3 regions of the Rhizobium sp. NLR22b genome follow, and region 3 is predicted to be linked to each of the others. Evidence: riboswitches for the same ligand, from Rfam matches in the RefSeq annotation. Region 3 holds a riboswitch; each other region holds the start of a gene.
What was found. A riboswitch is a leader RNA that binds a small molecule or an ion and turns the genes downstream of it on or off. The one in region 3 is predicted to bind cobalamin.
Positions count from the first base shown of each region.

Region 1: linked by a shared signal. The riboswitch ahead of bluB (5,6-dimethylbenzimidazole synthase) and the one ahead of cobU (bifunctional adenosylcobinamide kinase/adenosylcobinamide-phosphate guanylyltransferase) in region 3 are both predicted to bind cobalamin.
Region 2: linked by a shared signal. The riboswitch ahead of HJC00_RS07850 (CbtB domain-containing protein) and the one ahead of cobU (bifunctional adenosylcobinamide kinase/adenosylcobinamide-phosphate guanylyltransferase) in region 3 are both predicted to bind cobalamin.

Region 1 covers NZ_JABDWM010000012.1:75,007-80,771, forward strand. The annotation lists gene HJC00_RS19775 (hypothetical protein) at 1-111, opposite strand, end outside; gene HJC00_RS19780 (HAMP domain-containing methyl-accepting chemotaxis protein) at 170-2,047, opposite strand; cobalamin riboswitch at 2,370-2,557, shown strand; gene bluB (5,6-dimethylbenzimidazole synthase) at 2,599-3,288, shown strand; gene HJC00_RS19790 (DUF2865 domain-containing protein) at 3,292-4,389, opposite strand; gene HJC00_RS19795 (YciI family protein) at 4,649-5,011, shown strand; gene HJC00_RS19800 (RNA polymerase sigma factor) at 5,008-5,765, shown strand, end outside.
Region 2 covers NZ_JABDWM010000003.1:354,916-360,680, forward strand. The annotation lists gene HJC00_RS07835 (acetate/propionate family kinase) at 1-1,093, opposite strand, end outside; gene HJC00_RS07840 (bifunctional diguanylate cyclase/phosphodiesterase) at 1,348-2,919, opposite strand; gene HJC00_RS07845 (histidine phosphatase family protein) at 3,397-3,951, opposite strand; cobalamin riboswitch at 4,008-4,158, shown strand; gene HJC00_RS07850 (CbtB domain-containing protein) at 4,184-4,393, shown strand; gene HJC00_RS07855 (CbtA family protein) at 4,503-5,237, shown strand; gene HJC00_RS07860 (hypothetical protein) at 5,291-5,765, shown strand, end outside.
Region 3 covers NZ_JABDWM010000007.1:231,209-236,973, forward strand. The annotation lists gene HJC00_RS14060 (chloride channel protein) at 1-1,455, opposite strand, end outside; cobalamin riboswitch at 1,682-2,079, shown strand; gene cobU (bifunctional adenosylcobinamide kinase/adenosylcobinamide-phosphate guanylyltransferase) at 2,411-2,932, shown strand; gene cobW (cobalamin biosynthesis protein CobW) at 2,939-3,994, shown strand; gene cobN (cobaltochelatase subunit CobN) at 3,998-5,765, shown strand, end outside.

The sequences.
Region 1 (5,765 bases), on a different contig from region 3:
CTTCACGTAGTCGGCGATAGGGGCAAGCTTGGCATCCTCAGCCATCGATACGCTCATGGGCGCGACGATAGCGGCAGAGGTGAAAAGCAATGCGGTCACAACTCTCTTCATAACTGTTCCCTTCCTGTGATCAGTTGCTGAAAAATAAAGTCTCGTCGGGGGGGCGGCGTCAGAACTCCTCCCAGGCACCGGGAGAAGCGGCAACGGCTGCATTTCCTGCAAGCCGCGGCACGACGGTTCTGGTTTCCGGACGAGATTGACTGGCGCTCGGCTGGACCGGCCTGGGCTGACTCGCCAAGGATGCGCCGACGAGGAACCGGCCGGCCGAATCCTGCAGCCGGCGTCCCTGCGACAGCAGTTCCTGGCAGGCCGCGTTCGTTTCTTCGACCATCACCGCGTTCTGCTGCGTCGCATGATCCATCTGGTTGATCGCGCCGTTGATTTCCTGCAGACCGGTCGCCTGCTCGCGATAGGACTGAACGAGGGTAGCGATGCTGTCGCTGATGCGGTTGATCTGCTCCTCGATCTTCAGGAGAGCGTCGCCGGTCTCGTTCACCAGCCCGACGCCGGCAGCAACCTCTTGGCCGGAAACGTTGATCAGGTTCTTGATTTCCTTTGCCGCATTTGCCGAGCGCTGGGCGAGTTCACGAACCTCCTGTGCGACAACCGCAAATCCCTTGCCGGCCTCGCCGGCACGTGCGGCCTCGACGCCGGCATTCAGCGCCAGCAGATTCGTCTGGAATGCGATTTCGTCGATGACGCCGATGATGCGGCCGATCTGACTGGAGGAGGTTTGGATCCGGTCCATCGCGCCGATCGCGTCGCGCACCACCGTCGCCGAGACGTGAGCACCTCGCTTGGTTTCCTCGACCAATTGTCCAGCATTTTCAGCCCGCTGCGACGATGTTTTGACTGTCGTCGTCACTTCATCTAGTGCCGCAGCGGTCTGTTCCAGTGCTGCCGCCTGCTGTTCGGTCCGTTTGGCCAGCTGATCTGCGGAGGAAGCCAGCTCGCTCGATCCGCCCTCAACCGCGACGGAAGCGATCTTTATCTCTGTCAGCGCGGCTGCGACGGCCTGGACCATGTTGTTGAAGTCCTGCCGCAATTTATCGAATTCAGGGCCGAGATCGGCAAGCTGGATCGAGAAGTCGCCGGCGGCCAGTCTTTCCAATGCGTTCGCAAGAGTGGTCATCACCAGCCGTTGCCTGTTGCCGGCTTCTTCCGTCAGCAATGCGTTGCGGGCCCGTTCGGCGTCGAACGAGGCGGTCTGCTCGGCAGTGACTTGCTCTCTTTCGACCTTTGCGATCGCCTCGTGACGGAAGACCTCCAGCGCACGGGCGAGGAAGCCGATTTCGTCGCCATTCTCCTTGTAGGCGACGGAGGAGGCGAGGTCGCCATTCTGCAGCGCGCCAATTCGTTTGCTGAGGATCCTGAGCGGCCTGCCAACGAGGCTGCGCATGGCGAGGAGGAAAGCGATGACGGCGAGAACGGTGATGGCGGACTGCGTGAGCAGCGAAACGAGGACCTTCTGGCGGACTTCGGAAGTGATTTTTTCGACAGACCAGTTCGTGACGATGTAGCCGGTTGTCTTGCCCGACTTGTCCAGCGGCAGCGGCGCGATAATCGTGACCAAACCGGCGGACATTCCGCTGTCATCGATCGTCGTTTTGTCGGGTTTTGCGCTGAGGCGGGTCGCCAGGTCGGCCGGCGTTGGCAAACCGGAAACGCCGTCGCGGGTCCAGCTGTCGACGGCAGCGAGCTCTGCGTTGAATGCGGCAAATTGCACAAGATCGAGCGAGGGATCGTCACGATACAGCGAATAAGCCTCGCGAACGGCGTTCGCCTTGCCCCATTTGACGCCGCCGGCGGCCAGAGATGCAAACTGCTCCGCATCCTTGGACCAATTTGCGTGGGCGCCGTCAACCAGCGCCCGGGTTTCATACATCCATGTATAGGTGGCCAAGGCGGAAATGCCGCAGAGATTGACGGCAACGATAATCGCCGCCAGCTTGGCTGTCAGGGGCATCGTTTTCAAGAATTGGAACATCCGTGGAGCCTGGAATTGCGGCTCGGTCGACCATCTTCGCGACCGGCACATCAGCGCGGCATCGACGCTGACGGTCACATCACGAGCGCTCATGCCCATGTCGGAGTTTGCGACCCAAAACGCGCAAAGGCAGTGTGGATTTGATGTGTGAATAAATCATAAAGTAGAGGAGGATGGGCGGGCACACAGAGGCTGTTTCCTCCTGCGACCAAAAGATCGCCGAGGAGGGGGTTGTCTGCCCGGTGATCCGCCCCTCGATCAGCCATATGCAGCCGTGGTTTCAGGTTCGGTCTGCGTGCACTTGCCGCCGCGTCGGTTTCCTGAAATAGATGCGCCGTCAGGTGCCCGCCGTCCAGGCGGGAGAATCGGGAATCCGGTGCAAGGCCGGAACGTGCCCAACGCTGTAAGGCCGACGTCTGCCGCTTCATCGCGCCACTGGCTTTTGCCGGGAAGGCTGCGGCAGATGGATGAAGCCAAGTCAGAAGACCGGCCTGGCGAGATAGACCCAACCCGCGCGGACGGCGGGCGGTTGCGTTGTTGGGGATTTGACGATGCGACCCTTTGATGCGGATGCCCTTTCGGCGGCGTCCGGTTTTTCGCTGGCCGAGCGCGAAGCCGTGTATCACGCGATCATGACGCGGCGTGACGTGCGCAGCCAGTTCCTGCCCGATCCGTTGCCCGACGACGTCGTGGCGCGGCTCCTGACAGCCGCCCATCATGCGCCGTCGGTCGGCTTCATGCAGCCATGGAATTTCATTCTGGTGAATAGTCCAGCTGTCCGTGCGCGCGTGCGCGACGCCTTTGCCAAGGCCAACGAAGAGGCGGCGTCGATGTTCGAAGGCGAGCGGCGGCAGGCCTATCGGTCCCTCAAGCTCGAAGGCATCGTGGAGGCGCCGCTCGGCATATGCGTGACCTGCGATCCCACTCGCGGCGGCAGCGTGGTGCTGGGACGGACGCACAATCCGCGGATGGATTCCTATTCGACCGTTTGCGCCATCCAGAACCTCTGGCTTGCGGCCCGCGCCGAAGGGGTCGGCATCGGCTGGGTCAGCATCTTTCGTGAAGGCGACCTGAAATCAATTCTCGGCATACCCGAGCATATCGAGGTGGTCGCTTGGCTCTGCGCCGGCTTTGTCGATCGGCTTTATGATGAACCGGAACTCTCGGTCAAAGGCTGGCGGCAGCGGCTGCCGCTCGAGGAACTGGTTTTCCACGACGGATGGGGACGCAACGACCCTTAGCAATTACTGCTGTTGTGGTTGCGGGCCCGGCGTCGCCGGATTGGCAAGGTCGATCGAGCCCTGGTCGCCAGCAAGGAATTGCGGGCCGACCTGACGGACCTTGTTCTGCGTGGGGTCGTAGGGACGCTCGGGAACGGATGGCTGCGGCGGGACTGCTGCTGCCGCAGTATCTTTCGCCGGCGGATTGGTGCGGACCGTCGTGATCGAGCCCTGCTGCGGCGGTTCGCCCAGGGTCTGCTTGCCGCGCATCTCCTCGTAATAGGCGGTCAGATTGCAGGCGCAGGTATTTTTCTCGCCGGGAGCGCGGTTCTTGTAGGCAAAGGCGTTCTTCATGGCGCTATAGGGCGCGCCTGTTGCGACCGAGATCATGTTCGAGGCTTCGGTGCTGGTCACGTCGCGATAGAAGAGCTCGGTCTCGATGCCGGGGCACATCTTGGCGCAGGTCTGCGCATCGCGGCCGAAATCGACCGAGGTGGTGTTCGAACTGATCGGGAAGAAGCCGCCGTCGCAGCTGCGAACGCAAATGGTGCTGACCGGCGAAAACATTTCGGCCCTCGGCAGGCCGTAAAATGGATCGGCCTCTTCACCGCCGCCAAGCGGGATGAAGGTGTCGGTGCGCATCGCCTGTTCCTCGACGCTTGGGGCAGGATCGCTGGCGCTGCGCTCGGTCGGGGCATAGAAATTGTCGCTGCTGCAGCCATTGCGTTCGAGGGCCGCCGTCAATTCCCGGCGCGCGTCGTCATCGCCGGCCTGGCTGCGCAACTCGTCGCGCTGATCCTGGAGATAACGGATATTGTCGACCATCCGGGCTTCGGCATCAGAAAGCTCGGCGCAAAAATCGGCATTCTCGCCGCCGATCACCACCATGCTACCCGAGGTGCAGCCATAGCTGCGCAGATCGTTGCGGACCTTGCGCAGCTCGAGGTTCTGCTCGGCGATTGCGCTGGCATATTGGCGCGCTTCCTGCCCGTTATTGTTGCCGATCGATCGTGGTAGGTCGGCCAGGCGACCACGCAGGTCGTTGCAGACGGCGCTGCTCTGTGCGGCAGCCGGCGATGCCAGCGCAAGCACAAGAGCAAGAGACAGGTTTCGGCGTTTCACGGCATCGTCCGGAAGTGAGAAAGTGTCGATCGGTCAAAGGTGGCGTCCATTCGCCGTACCTTGTCTCTTAAGGTATTTCTCTTAATAAGCTTGGATCAATTCCTAGCGCATTTTCGGGATTTTATCCAGAAGATGCGGGCAACAGCGTTGCCCCGGCGACGGACACTGCAGCCGTTAACAGCAGTTCCCTTCTTCATCCGAATTGTTATTCTCCCAGCTCGCTCCTGCTGGGGATTGGTTTTCACTGGGGATAAAGCAAATGCGCTACATGCTGATGCTGCATGCGGACGAAGCTGCCGGGAAGTCCATAGCGCCCGAGGACATGGCGCGCTTCATGGGCCAGATGTATGCCTATCAGCAAGCGCTGGAGAAAGCGGCAGCATTCGTCTCCAGCAATGCCCTGGTCGGTTCCTCTGAGGCGAGTGTCGTTCGCGTTCAAGGGAATGACGTCAGTGTTCTGGACGGCCCTTATGCGGATATTCGCGAACAGTTCGGTGGGTACTTTATCATAGACGTTGCCGATATGGACGAAGCCAACAAATGGGCGGCGCGCTGCCCTGCTGCGTCCTGGGGAACGGTTGAGGTTCGTCGCATCAGGGATGCGTCGGAACATGCAGGATGACGGTTTCGGGTTCCACCGTTGCCCGAGGTGTAGCAGAGCGAGTGGCGCGCGAGAGCTATGGTCGCCTCGTCGCCTATCTTGGCGCGCGCTTGGGTGATATCGCGTCCGCCGAGGATGCGCTCGCGACTGCTTTCCTCACGGCTCTCGAAAAATGGCCTGTCGATGGCGTGCCCGATAACCCCGATGCCTGGCTGTTGACGATCGCGCGCAGGCGCAAGCTCGACGACTGGCGCAAGGACAAAGTGAAGGCGAAGAGCGCCGATCGTCTTACCCTCATCGCCGAGGAACTCTCGGCAGCGGCGGAAATGGATGAGGAAATTGCGGACAGGCGACTGGCGCTCATGTTTGCCTGCGCACATCCCGGCATCGATGCCTCCGCGCGAACGCCGCTGATCCTCCAGACCGTGCTGGGCCTGACCGCTGCAGACATCGCCGCGCGGTTTCTCGTCTCTCCGAGGGCCATGGGCCAGAGGCTCGTAAGAGCCAAGGCGAGGATCAGGGATGGGAAAATTCCGTTCCTCGTGCCGGAAAAGGAGGAACTATCGCACCGGCTGCCGCCGATACTCGCCTCCATCTACGCCGCCTATACCAGCGGGTGGATGGACATCGACAGGGCGGAAGCGCTTGGACAAGAGGCAATCTGGCTTGCAAGCGTGGTTGTATCCCTGCTTCCGCATGAGCCGGAGCCGAAAGGTCTTCTTGCGCTGATGCTTTATACGGAGGCGCGGCGATCATCCCGCAGGGCCCCCGACGG
Region 2 (5,765 bases), on a different contig from region 3:
CCCCGGTGCTGATCGTGAATCTGTGGGCGGCGTTGGCCTTTTCATCAATCGAAAGGCCGAGCCAGGACAGGCGTTTCGCCACGCCGGCGCGGATTTCCGGCTGATGCTCGCCAATGCCGGCGGTGAAGACGACGGTATCGAGGCCGCCGAGTGTTACCGCCATGCGGCCGATCTCGCCGGCAATGCGCAGGATGAACAGATCGATCGCCTGGCGCGCTTCCGGCCGTCCGTCCGTCAACAGATCGCGCGTATCGGCGCTGATGCCGGAAACGCCGAGCAGGCCTGAGCGTTGATAGAGCAGATCCTCGATCTCACCCAGCGATCGTTTTCTCTCTCCTGCCAGATGCAGGATCACGCCGGGATCGAGCCAGCCCGGGCGTGTCGCCATCGGGATGCCGTCGAGGGTGGAAAAGCCCATGCTGCAATCGCGGCTGATGCCGTTTTCCATCGCACAGAGGCTGGCGCCGCTGCCGAGATGGGCGACCACAGCCTTTGCCGCATGCGGCGCCTTGCGCGCGAGTTCACTGGCGATGAACTTGTAGGAAAGTCCGTGGAAGCCGTAACGCTTGATGCCCTCCTCATGCAGGGAACGGGGTATGGCGAGGCGGCGCACGAGATCGTCCTGCGTGGCATGGAAGGCCGTGTCGAAGGAGGCTGTCTGGACAAGATGTGGCTTCAGATGGCGGAGCGCGCGGATGAAGCGCAGCGCTTGCGGTTGGTGCAGGGGTGCGAGCGGGATCAGCGCTTCGATCCCATCGGTGGCGGCGTCATCAAGCGCGACGGCGCTCGTGAAGCGCTCGCCGCCATGGACGACGCGGTGGCCGGCCGCGGCTGCGGCCGCCATATCGAAATGATCGGCGAGACGCGTGAAGGTCTCGTCGATGACTCCGTGCAGATCGTCCGTCACCTCCGCCTTCAGCGGCATGTCGAATGTCTGCGATCCCTTGGTCAGGTCAAGCGAGAGCGGCTCGGCGCGGAGATCGATGACGCCCTTGCCGAGGCGTCGTGCCCCGGCGTCATCAATTGAGAAGACCCCGATCTTCACAGTCGATGAGCCGGCATTGAAGGTCAGGAGAAGGTCGGGGAATGACATGTCTTCAGAGAGCCCGCGCAGTCGTCACGATGGGCGAACCTAGCGCCGAAACTCCCGCTGGAAAGGCATCATTTGGCGGTTGCCTTTGCTTCGGTCGATCCCCACGCCTGTCAACCTCGCACGTGCGGTCATTGAGCATTGGCGGCACAATGGCGGCAAGAGCTCCAGCTGCAATAGCCCCCCGTGCGCAACAAGACGGTGCGTGGCGGCCGATCGGGACGCAAAAGCTTGGGTTCTGTTGAAATAAGCTGGGCTCAGGCCGTTGACGCCAGATTGACGTTGCGATCGCGGATGAAGATGCTCGCCTCGGCGGCGGGCATCGCCTTGCCGAAAAGGTAACCCTGGCCGATGTCGCAGCCGAGCTGCAGCAGGAAGGCAAGCTGGCCATGCTCCTCGACACCTTCCGCAGTCGTCTTGATATTGAGGCTTCTGCCGAGGCCAAGCATGGCGCGGACGATTTTTTCCTGGCGTTCGTCATCGCGATAGGTGGCGATGAAGCTTTTGTCGATCTTGATCTTGTCGAAGCGGTAGCGGGCGAGCTGGGCGAGGCTCGAATAGCCTGTGCCGAAATCATCGAGAGCGATCTGAATGCCGGCCGCGTGCAGCTCTTCGAGAATGACGGCGGCGATAGCGGGATCCTGAATCAGCGCGTTTTCGGTGATCTCAACTTCCAGGCGTTGCGGCGGTAGCCGGCTTGCCGAAAGGACCTTGAGGATGCGGGACGTCAGCAGCCTGTCTTCCATCTGCACCGGCGAGACGTTGAAGGACAACGTGACATGCTCCGGCCAGGTGAGCGCATCGCTGCAGGCCTGCGCAAGGAGATCCTCGAACAAGGCGGTGATCATCCCGGTTTCCTCGGCAATGTCGATGAAAACAGTCGGCGGAATGTTGACGCCATCCTCGCCGATCCAGCGCGCGAGGGCTTCGAAACCGCAAAGCTGGCCGGTCTTCAGATCAATCAGCGGTTGATAGAAAGGCTTGATCGCCTTATTGGCGATCGCGGCGCGCAGTCTGGTTTCCAAGGAGGCGCGTTCCGTTACCCTATCCTGCATCGAATTTTCGAAGACGAGATGATGGTTGGGGCCGCGTGATTTGGCCTCATACATGGCGAGATCGGCACGGTGGGCGGCGTCTTCCAGCGGCTCGCTGCCCTCGACCCAACGATCGTAGCCGACGCTGGCGCCGACTTCGACGGCAAAACCATCGATATGAATCGGGCGGGTGACGGCCTGGATCAGCAGCTTGGCGAAGCGCTCCTCGCGTTGTGTCGTCAGGGCAAAGGCGACGACGATGAATTCGTCACCGCCGAAGCGGTAGACGCAATCGGCATTGCCGAGCGCGCAGATGCGTTTGGCAACTTCGACCAACAAGACGTCGCCGCCCTTGTGGCCGACGAGATCGTTGACCTTTTTGAAGCCGTCGAGGTCGACGGAGAAGATGGTGACGTTTTGGTTCCATTCCTCGATTTCGGCCTCGTCGCTTCTGACCGGCCGTGAGAGGATTTTGCGCTCGAAGGCATAGCGGTTCGGCAGCTTGGTCAGATGGTCGTGCGTTGCCGTCCAGTCGGCCTTTGCCTGGGCGGCGGCGCGCAGTTCCATTTCCTTGCGCAGATCGGCAATACGCAGCACCGAGTAGATGAAGCTCATGGTGCCGGCGATGCCGAGTCCCAGAACGAGCTTGTCGGCGCCGTATTCACGGAAAGCGGTCATGAAGGAAACCAGGCTGTCGTCGAACCGCAGCAATGTAGCTAGGAGCCAGAGGGTAATCCCCAAACCGACGATCGACATGCATTGCCTTCCGGCTCTGCTCTGGAAAAACACCGGCATTATGCCTTCTCCAACTCCACCCGCGCCGAGATATCACGAAAGTCTGAAATGTTCGTTGAAACCAGAAGGCGAATTATCGGAGGGGGCGGTTTGCGGTGAGCCGCCGGCAGACGGATAGCGTTGCGATGCGGCCAGGACCGGCACTGCGGCTGTTTCGCCGGTCCCGTTCAGGAAGAATGTTGCTACAGGTGATTGGGCCGAAAAGATGCCCAGAAGAACGAAGGCGAGCGTGCTGACGCATCGCTCGCCTTTTCCAGTGCTTCAGGCGGTGACGATCAGCAGCGGAACGCTGAGGATGAGACCGGCCAAAACCGTGAACGTGGCGACGCGCATCAACCGCAGGCGCCGTGTACGCTCTCCACTCCAATCATATGTCATTCTTCCATCTCCTTGGGACAAGGAAGTAGTCCCCGCAAAACCGGGTTCAACAGCAATGACGCGATTTGCTTGTGCAAGGCTGGATAAAATAAGGAATCTCTAATGCTGGAAGCGTAGCGACCAGCGGCTTCCGTTGCTGGTCATCCGAAGGATGGCGAGTGGCTCGACGTCGCTCAGCCAGAAGGAGGAGGGTGGCGCCTGAAGCACGTGGGCGACTGCAGCCCGGATGACGGCCGCGTGGCTGATGGCGATCACGTGACCGCTTCGGGCGGACTGGGCATCCATCCAGCCAGCGACGCGCTTTCGCAGGTCGAAAACACTCTCGCCGCCGTGAGGGGCCACCCCCGGCTCGGTCATCCAGGCCGTGAGGTTTTCCGGCTCTTCCGCCTCGATCGCCTCGATCGGCCTGCCAGCCCAGCGGCCATGGTCGCAATCTCGAAGCGACGGATCAATCTGCGCTTCGAGACGGAGCGCCTCAGCCGTCTGGAGGGCGCGCATGGCGGGGCTTGTGACAATACGATCGGCGTGGGGGAGGGCGGCCATCCTGGCTGCTTCTTCCACGGCCTTTTCTTCCAGCGGTTCGTCGAGCGGAAACTGGGCCTTGCGGTTCGCCGACGTCGCGCCGTGGCAGATCCAGGTGAGGCGCATATTCACGATTGTTCTGATCTCCGATGACGGGATGGGGACGGCCTTTGCCGGCTTCGTGAAGTTTCGTTGACAGTCTCTTCGGCGTGCAGATATAACCGTGCTGTTGCGGGTTTGGAAGCCGGTGGAAATCCGGCGCGGTCGCGCCACTGTGACCAGCGTGTCGAAACTTCTTCACGCTGGAAGTCAGACCCTGCCGCACAACACTCTTTCGACTGAACGCGTCATTCCGGAGGAATACATGTCTGACACCACTTTCGCGCCTGTCGCGGCGCCGGCGCCGATCCCTGTAGGGGAAATCCTTCCCTGGGCGATCTTCGGCGGTCTGCTGATGCTCATCGTTCTTTATTTCGTCGGCACCGAGGAGGGCGCGATGGCGCTGTTCAACGGCATGTATGTGCACGAATTCGTGCATGACGGCCGCCATCTCCTCGGATTTCCCTGTCACTAAAGCGCATCGCGATCTTTCGGATTCGCTTCTCGCGCTTTAGGTCTTTGTTTACGCATGTCGTTATCGCAAAACCGCTGCACAGTTTTGCGCGACAAGGGGGAATACTGACATGGTTGGAAAGCTTCTGCTTCGCGGCATGCTCGCGGGCCTGATTGCTGGCATCCTCGTTTTCGCCTTCGCCCATACCTTCGGCGAGCCGCTGGTCGATGCGGCAATCGCCTTCGAGGAAGCGAGCGCCCAGGCGGCGGGCGAAGCTGCCGAACCTGAAATCGTCAGCCGGGCCACGCAGGCCGGCCTCGGCCTTTTCACAGGCGTCATGGCCTACAGCATCGCCGTCGGCGGGCTTTTTTCGCTCGCCTTCGCCTTCGTGCACGGCCGCTTCAGCAGCCTATCGGCGCGCGGCACTTCGGCCGTCATCGCCATTGCCGCCTTCGTGGCGGTCGTGCTTGTTCCCGCCATCAAATATCCGGCCAACCCGCCGGCTGTCGGCAATCCCGATACGATCGGCGCCAGGACCGAACTGTTCTTCCTGATGATCGTCGTTTCGCTCGCCTCGCTGATTGCCGCGATCGCGCTGTCGCGCCGCCTTGGCGAGCGCTTCGGTCTCTGGAACGGCGCGATTATCGCCGGCGTCGCCTATCTCGTCTTCATCGGCTTCGTGCTTTATCTGTTGCCGCCGATCAATGAGGTGCCCGAGAATTTCTCGGCGATCGTGCTCTGGCGGTTCCGCACGACCACGCTCGGAATGCACGCGATCCTTTGGGCAGCGCTCGGTCTAGTTTTCGGAGCGCTGGCCGAAAGACGTCTTGCCGCCAAGAGCGGTCTGCGGCCGGCGTTCCGGTGATGCGGCATATCGGCAGGTTTGCTTTTCTCGGTCTGATCGCGAGCCTGTTGCCAATGTTTATCGGAAATGCCCTCGCCCATGGGAGCAGCTCTGGCGGCTCTCATCCCGGGCTCGATATTCCGGCAATTTCTCACGGCGAGATGGCGGTCATTTCGGAGTATCGCAGCAGCATCAGCATGCTGGCGTCGCGGGCGGCCGATACAAACGAATCGTTCCGGCGTGTCCTGAACTACTCGGAAATCCAGTATTCCTATTGCTTCTGGGGCCGGATGCCGGGCAGCGTGACGGACGAGGAAAGCCCTTTCAACGAATGCGCCCATGCCTATCTCGCGGCGACGAAAGCCGTGCTGATGGCGATGCGTGAGATGCCGCGAGAGGCAACCGCGGCGGGCGAAATCATCTCGGCCATCGACGCCGACATGGCGGGCCGCGGACTTGCCTTCATCACCTGCCAGTTCAGCGGTGAGGCTTTCAACACCGCCGATATTATCAAGCCGAGCTGGAGCAAGGTGCCGCTTCATCCTGCCA
Region 3 (5,765 bases):
GAAGGCCTTCTTGAAGTCTTCCAGCGAGATATCGGCCTTTGCCGTCTTCACGTCGGCGCGCATCAGCTTGTTCACCGTCAGATTGCGGATCCAGCCAACGTCGTGGGCGCTGCGGATGCTTTCGCCGCGCAGGTGGAAGCGCCATGTGGCGAAGGAGTAGCCGAAGGTCGAGCGCACGACGAGCGAGGAGGTGATGACGGCGGCAAGAACCAGTGCCGTGATCGGGAAATCGCCAGTGATTTCGAGCGCCAGAAAGGTCATCGTCAATGGCCCGCCAATGACGGCGACCGCCAGGGAACTCATCCCGACCACGGCATAAATGACCGGCGTCAATGTCGCATCGGCGAAATAGGGGCCGCAATAAGCAAAGAGCTTGCCGAGCAGGGCGCCCATGAACAGCGAGGCGAAGAACAGCCCGCCTCTGAAACCGGAGCCGATCGAGATCGCCGAGGCAAGGGATTTCAGGAGGAAGAGACCGATCAGCGCCGGGATTGCCACGTCGCGGGAGAGGTTCAGATGCAGCGCGCCGTGGCCAGCCGAGAGCACCTGCGGCGAAATCATCGCCAGAAGCCCGACGATAATGCCGCCGAGCGCCGGGCGAAAGGGCGGGGCAATCGAGCTTTTGCGCGCCACCTCCTCGACGAAGGCCACGCCCTGCATGAGGAGAATGCCAACGCCGGCGCAGAAGACGCCGAGCAGCAGCGCCGGGATATAATCGGCCGGCACGACCGAGCCGAAGCTGCCGATATCGATGGTGAAATCGCCCTCGGCAAGCAACCTTGCGATGAGGGTTGAAACGAGGGCGGAGACGACGACCGGGGTCAACGACACGATGGTGTAGGTGCCGATGATCAGCTCGAAGGCGTAGAAGGCGCCCGTCAGCGGCGCGTTGAAAGCGGCGGCGATGGCGCCGGCCGCGCCGCAACCGACGAGTATGCGCAGGTCCGAGCGGCGCAGCTGCAGCTTGAGGCCGAATTTGGAGGCAATGCCGGCGGCGAGCTGGGTATAGCCGGCCTCCAGACCGACGGAGGCGCCGAAGCCGTTGGAGATCAGGTTCTGTACGGCAACGATGATGCTGTCGGTCAACGAGAGGCGGCCGCCATGCAGCGCATTCGCCTCGATCGGGTCGACCATCGGTTTCTTGCGCCGTTTGGCGAGGACCAGAAGCAGCAGGCCGAGCAGGGTACCGCCGATGACCGGGGCGGTAAGCAGCAGCATCTTGTCCTCGATGACCGACGCGCTCAACCTTTCGCTGTCGGCGATGCCGAAAACTAGCTGGTGCAACTCGTTGGAGACATAGCTCATGCCGGTCACGGCAAGACCCGAGGCGATGCCGACGATGGCGCCTGCCAGCGACAAGCCAACTTCGCTGCGGCGCGTCAGGGCGCGCAGCCGGCCCGGATCGAAGAAAACACGCAGCGTGCGCAGGCGCCGCCGATCCAATTTCATAAGCATGGCTAGACAACTAGGCGATGAGAGGCCGGGTCAAGGGCGGAGGTGCAGTCGCCTTGCAACGCAATTGCGGCGAAAAGCCGACGGTCGGGTCAAATATTTATGACGTAAGCCGCTGATAATAGACGATATTTCCGGTAGGGTCAGTGGTGTTGGCCGATCTTTTGCGCAGTCTGGAGCTGGAGCGGTTTCGAAGGTCGGTTGACTTCACCCCCCGGCTTGCCTAACCATCCCAGGGATAACGGATGGTTCCGGATCGGCATTTCGCCTTCCGGATGAAAAGGGAATGTGACGGGGCGGACCCACATCGGGCGCATTCATCACAGCCGACCCCGCGACTGTAGAGCGGTCAGGGTCTTCCATCCGGCATCGAACCCTTTCGGCCGGCGGGCTGCAATCGTGCAGGCGGGCGGGATGGGCGGCATGCCGGAAAAGCCACTGGAAATGCATGGTGATCAACCGGGGTCGGACGCCTCTATCTCTACGAATCGTCCACCTTTTCACCGAGGCAGCCGGGAAGGCGAGGCAGATCCGCTGGCACGATCAGGGGCGACCGGACTTCCGGTTCGCCCCGATCGCCGCCGATAACCGCGAGCCAGGAGACCTGCCTTCCGTGCCGGGCGAAAAGCCCAACCCTGGGCAAGAGACCCGCTGCCAGCACGGAGGTTGTTTTGGCTGAACGATTGAATTCAGCGCCGCCTCTGGTGGTGCGCTTGGAAGGTGACTTGCAGATGCCGCCGCCGTCCGGCACGGGGCCGCTGGGAAGGAGTTTCCTTTCCTCCCTCATTCCTGTGCTTGTCACAGGAATCCAGCGGGCCCAAGTCCTTGGGCACAGGAGAATCCCTTCACGGCAGCATAGAATTATTCACGGCGCCGACGCGCCGTGGCTGGATTCCTATGACAAGCACAGGAATGAGGTGGGGCGGGGTACCGCATCCGGTCATAGGACTGTCTGGGCATGACGGCTGCCCCCTCCCACACCCTCATCCTCGGCGGCGCCCGTTCCGGCAAATCCCGTTTTGCCGAAAATCTCGTTATGGCAAGCGGCGACGAGCGCCACTACCTCGCCACCGGCCGTGCCTGGGACGAGGAGATGCAGACGCGTATTGCCCAGCACAAGGCCGATCGCGGCCCTTCCTGGACGACGCATGAGGAGCCGCTCGATCTTCTCGGCGTGCTTGCCGCGATCGACGGCGAGGGGCGCATTGTGCTTGTCGATTGCCTGACTCTCTGGGTGACCAACCTGATGATGGCGGAGCGCGAGATGGCTGTGGAATTTGCCGCGCTCGCTGATTTCCTGCCTGGCGCCAAGGCGCGGCTGGTCTTCGTTTCCAACGAGGTTGGCCTCGGCATCGTGCCTGACAATCGGATGGCGCGCGATTTTCGCGATCATGCCGGACGGCTGCACCAAATAATCGCGGCGCAGGCCGACGAAGTCTATTTCATCGCGGCCGGTCTGCCGCTGAAAATGAAGGGTTGAAGTTCCATGATCCAGCAGAAAATCCCCGCAACCGTCATCACCGGCTTCCTTGGCGCCGGCAAGACGACGATGATCCGCAACCTGCTCACCAATGCCGGCGGCAAAAAGATTGCGCTTATCATCAACGAATTCGGCGATCTCGGTGTCGATGGCGAGGTGCTGAAGGGCTGCGGCGCGGAGAATTGCAGCGAGGACGACATTATCGAGCTCACCAATGGCTGCATCTGCTGCACCGTCGCCGACGATTTCATTCCAACGATGACGAAGCTCCTGGAGCGCGAACAGCGGCCTGACCATATCGTCATCGAAACCTCCGGCCTCGCCCTGCCGCAGCCGCTGGTCTCCGCCTTCAACTGGCCTGATATCCGCACCCAGGTGACCGTCGACGGCGTCATTACGGTTGTCGACAGTGCGGCCGTTGCCGCCGGCCGTTTCGCCGATGACCATGCTGCTGTCGAGGCGGCGCGCGTCGAGGACGACTCGCTCGATCACGAGAGCCCGATCGAGGAGCTGTTCGAAGACCAGCTCACATGCGCCGATCTCATCGTCCTCAACAAGACCGACCTGATCGATGGGGATGGCCTGGGCCGCGTGAAGAACGAAGTCGCCTCCCGCATCGCCCGCAAGCCGGTCATGATCGAGGCCAGGAATGGCGAGGTGCCGGCAGGCGTGTTGCTCGGCCTCGGCATCGGCGCGGAAGACGATATCGCCAACCGCAAATCCCATCACGAGCTGGAGCACGAGGATGGGGCGCCACACGACCACGACGAGTTCGACAGCTTCGTTGTCGAACTCGGCGCTGTTTCCGATCCGACAGGCTTTGTCGAGAAGCTGAAGGGCATCATCGCCGAGCATGATGTGCTGCGCCTCAAGGGCTTCATCGACGTCTCGGGCAAGCCCATGCGCCTGCAACTGCAGGCCGTCGGCAGCCGCATCGACCAGTATTTCGACCGCGCCTGGGCAGCGGGCGAGGCGCGCCGCACGCGCCTCGTCGTCATCGGCTTGCACGAAATGAACCAGGGCGCGGTGCGCAAGGCGATTGAAGCGCTCGTTCAAGGATAATCGATGCATCTGCTTCTGGCCCAGCAGGGAACGATCAGCGACGGCGAAGAGGCAATCGACCTCGGCCAGTCGCCGGGCGATATGCTGTTCCTTTCGGCTGCCGACACCGAACTTGCCGCGGTCGCTACCGCCTATCGCGGCTGCGAGGGAATGCCGCATTCGCTGAGGCTCGCGAATCTGATGAGCCTCAAGCATCCGATGTCAGTCGATACCTATGTCGAGCGAACGGCCCGGCACGCCAAGCTGATCGTCGTGCGTGCGCTCGGCGGCGCCAGCTATTTCCATTATGCGCTGGAGGCGCTGCACGCCGTTGCCGCCCGCAACGGCGCACTGATTGCAGTATTGCCTGGCGATGCCAAGCCAGATGCGGGGCTGGTTCCTTTCTCCAATGTTGACCTCGACGATCTCAACGCGCTCTGGGTCTATCTGATCGAGGGCGGCGACGCCAATACGCGGAGCTTCCTTGCTTATGCCTCGGCGATGCTATCGGGCGCGGAGAAGCCGGCGCTGGCAGTGCCTTTGATGAAGGCGGGGATCTGGTGGCCGGGGCGAGGGGCGATCGGGGTCGAAGAGTGGCGGCGGGTCGTCGGTTCGCATGTCGCGCCAACGTCGTCCGTCAAGCGTGGGGCCCCCCCCTTTGTCTCGCCGGACATCTCCCCCACAAGGGGGGAGATCAGCAAGTCGCTCGGACTTCCAACAAAAAAAATGCGTGAGAATGCCGCACTTTCGGCTGAAGAGATGGAGCGAAGCCTCGCATCCCCGATCTCCCCCCTTGTGGGGGAGATGTCCGGCAGGACAGAGGGGGGTACACCAAGCTCGACAGAAGAGGTGGAATTCGAACCCACGTCCCCCATCGTCGCCATCAGCTTCTACCGTGCCCTCGTCCAGAGCGGCGAGACCGGGCCGGTCGAGGCGCTGGTCGAGGCCCTGGCCGCACTTGGCCTGCGGCCGCTGCCGGTCTTTGCCTACAGCCTAAAGGATCCCGTTTCGACAGGCATTCTCGAGAGCGTGTTTTCGGCGTTGAAACCGGATGTCGTCATCAACACAACGGGCTTTGCGGTCTCCGCGCCGGGCGCGGACCGGCAACCGACTGTGCTGGAGACGGATGGCGCAGTCGTACTGCAGGCAATCCTGTCGGCTTCGTCGCGGGAGGCCTGGGTGACCTCGTCGCAGGGTCTGTCGGCGCGCGACCTCGGCATGAATGTGGCGCTGCCCGAAGTCGACGGGCGGGTATTGGCGCGGGCGGTGTCCTTCAAGACGGCGGCGCGTTACGACGCGGCTGTCGAGGCGAACATCGTGGCAAGCCTGCCCGACGCCGGCCGGCTCCGCTATACGGCGGAGCTCGCCGCCAGTTGGGTGCGGCTGCGCCGGACGCCCGCCAATAGGAGGCGCATCGCCCTCATCATGGCGAATTATCCGAACCGCGACGGCCGACTCGGCAACGGCGTCGGACTCGACACGCCGGCCGGCAGCATCGAGGTGCTTCGGGCGATGGCGGGTACGGGTTACCCGGTCGCCGATGTTCCGGCCGATGGCGACGCGCTGATCTGGCATCTTATGGAGGGGCCGACCAATTCCCGGCATGACGGCCGGGTCATCCGCGAGGCTCTTTCGCTCAGTCGCTACAAAAACTTCCTGGAATCTCTTCCCAAAAAGATTCAGGATGAGGTGAGGGCGCGCTGGGGCGAGCCAGAGAACGACCCCCATTTTCGCGACGGCGTCTTCGCCCTGCCTTTCGCCCGCTTCGGCGGCGTCCTGGTCGGCATCCAGC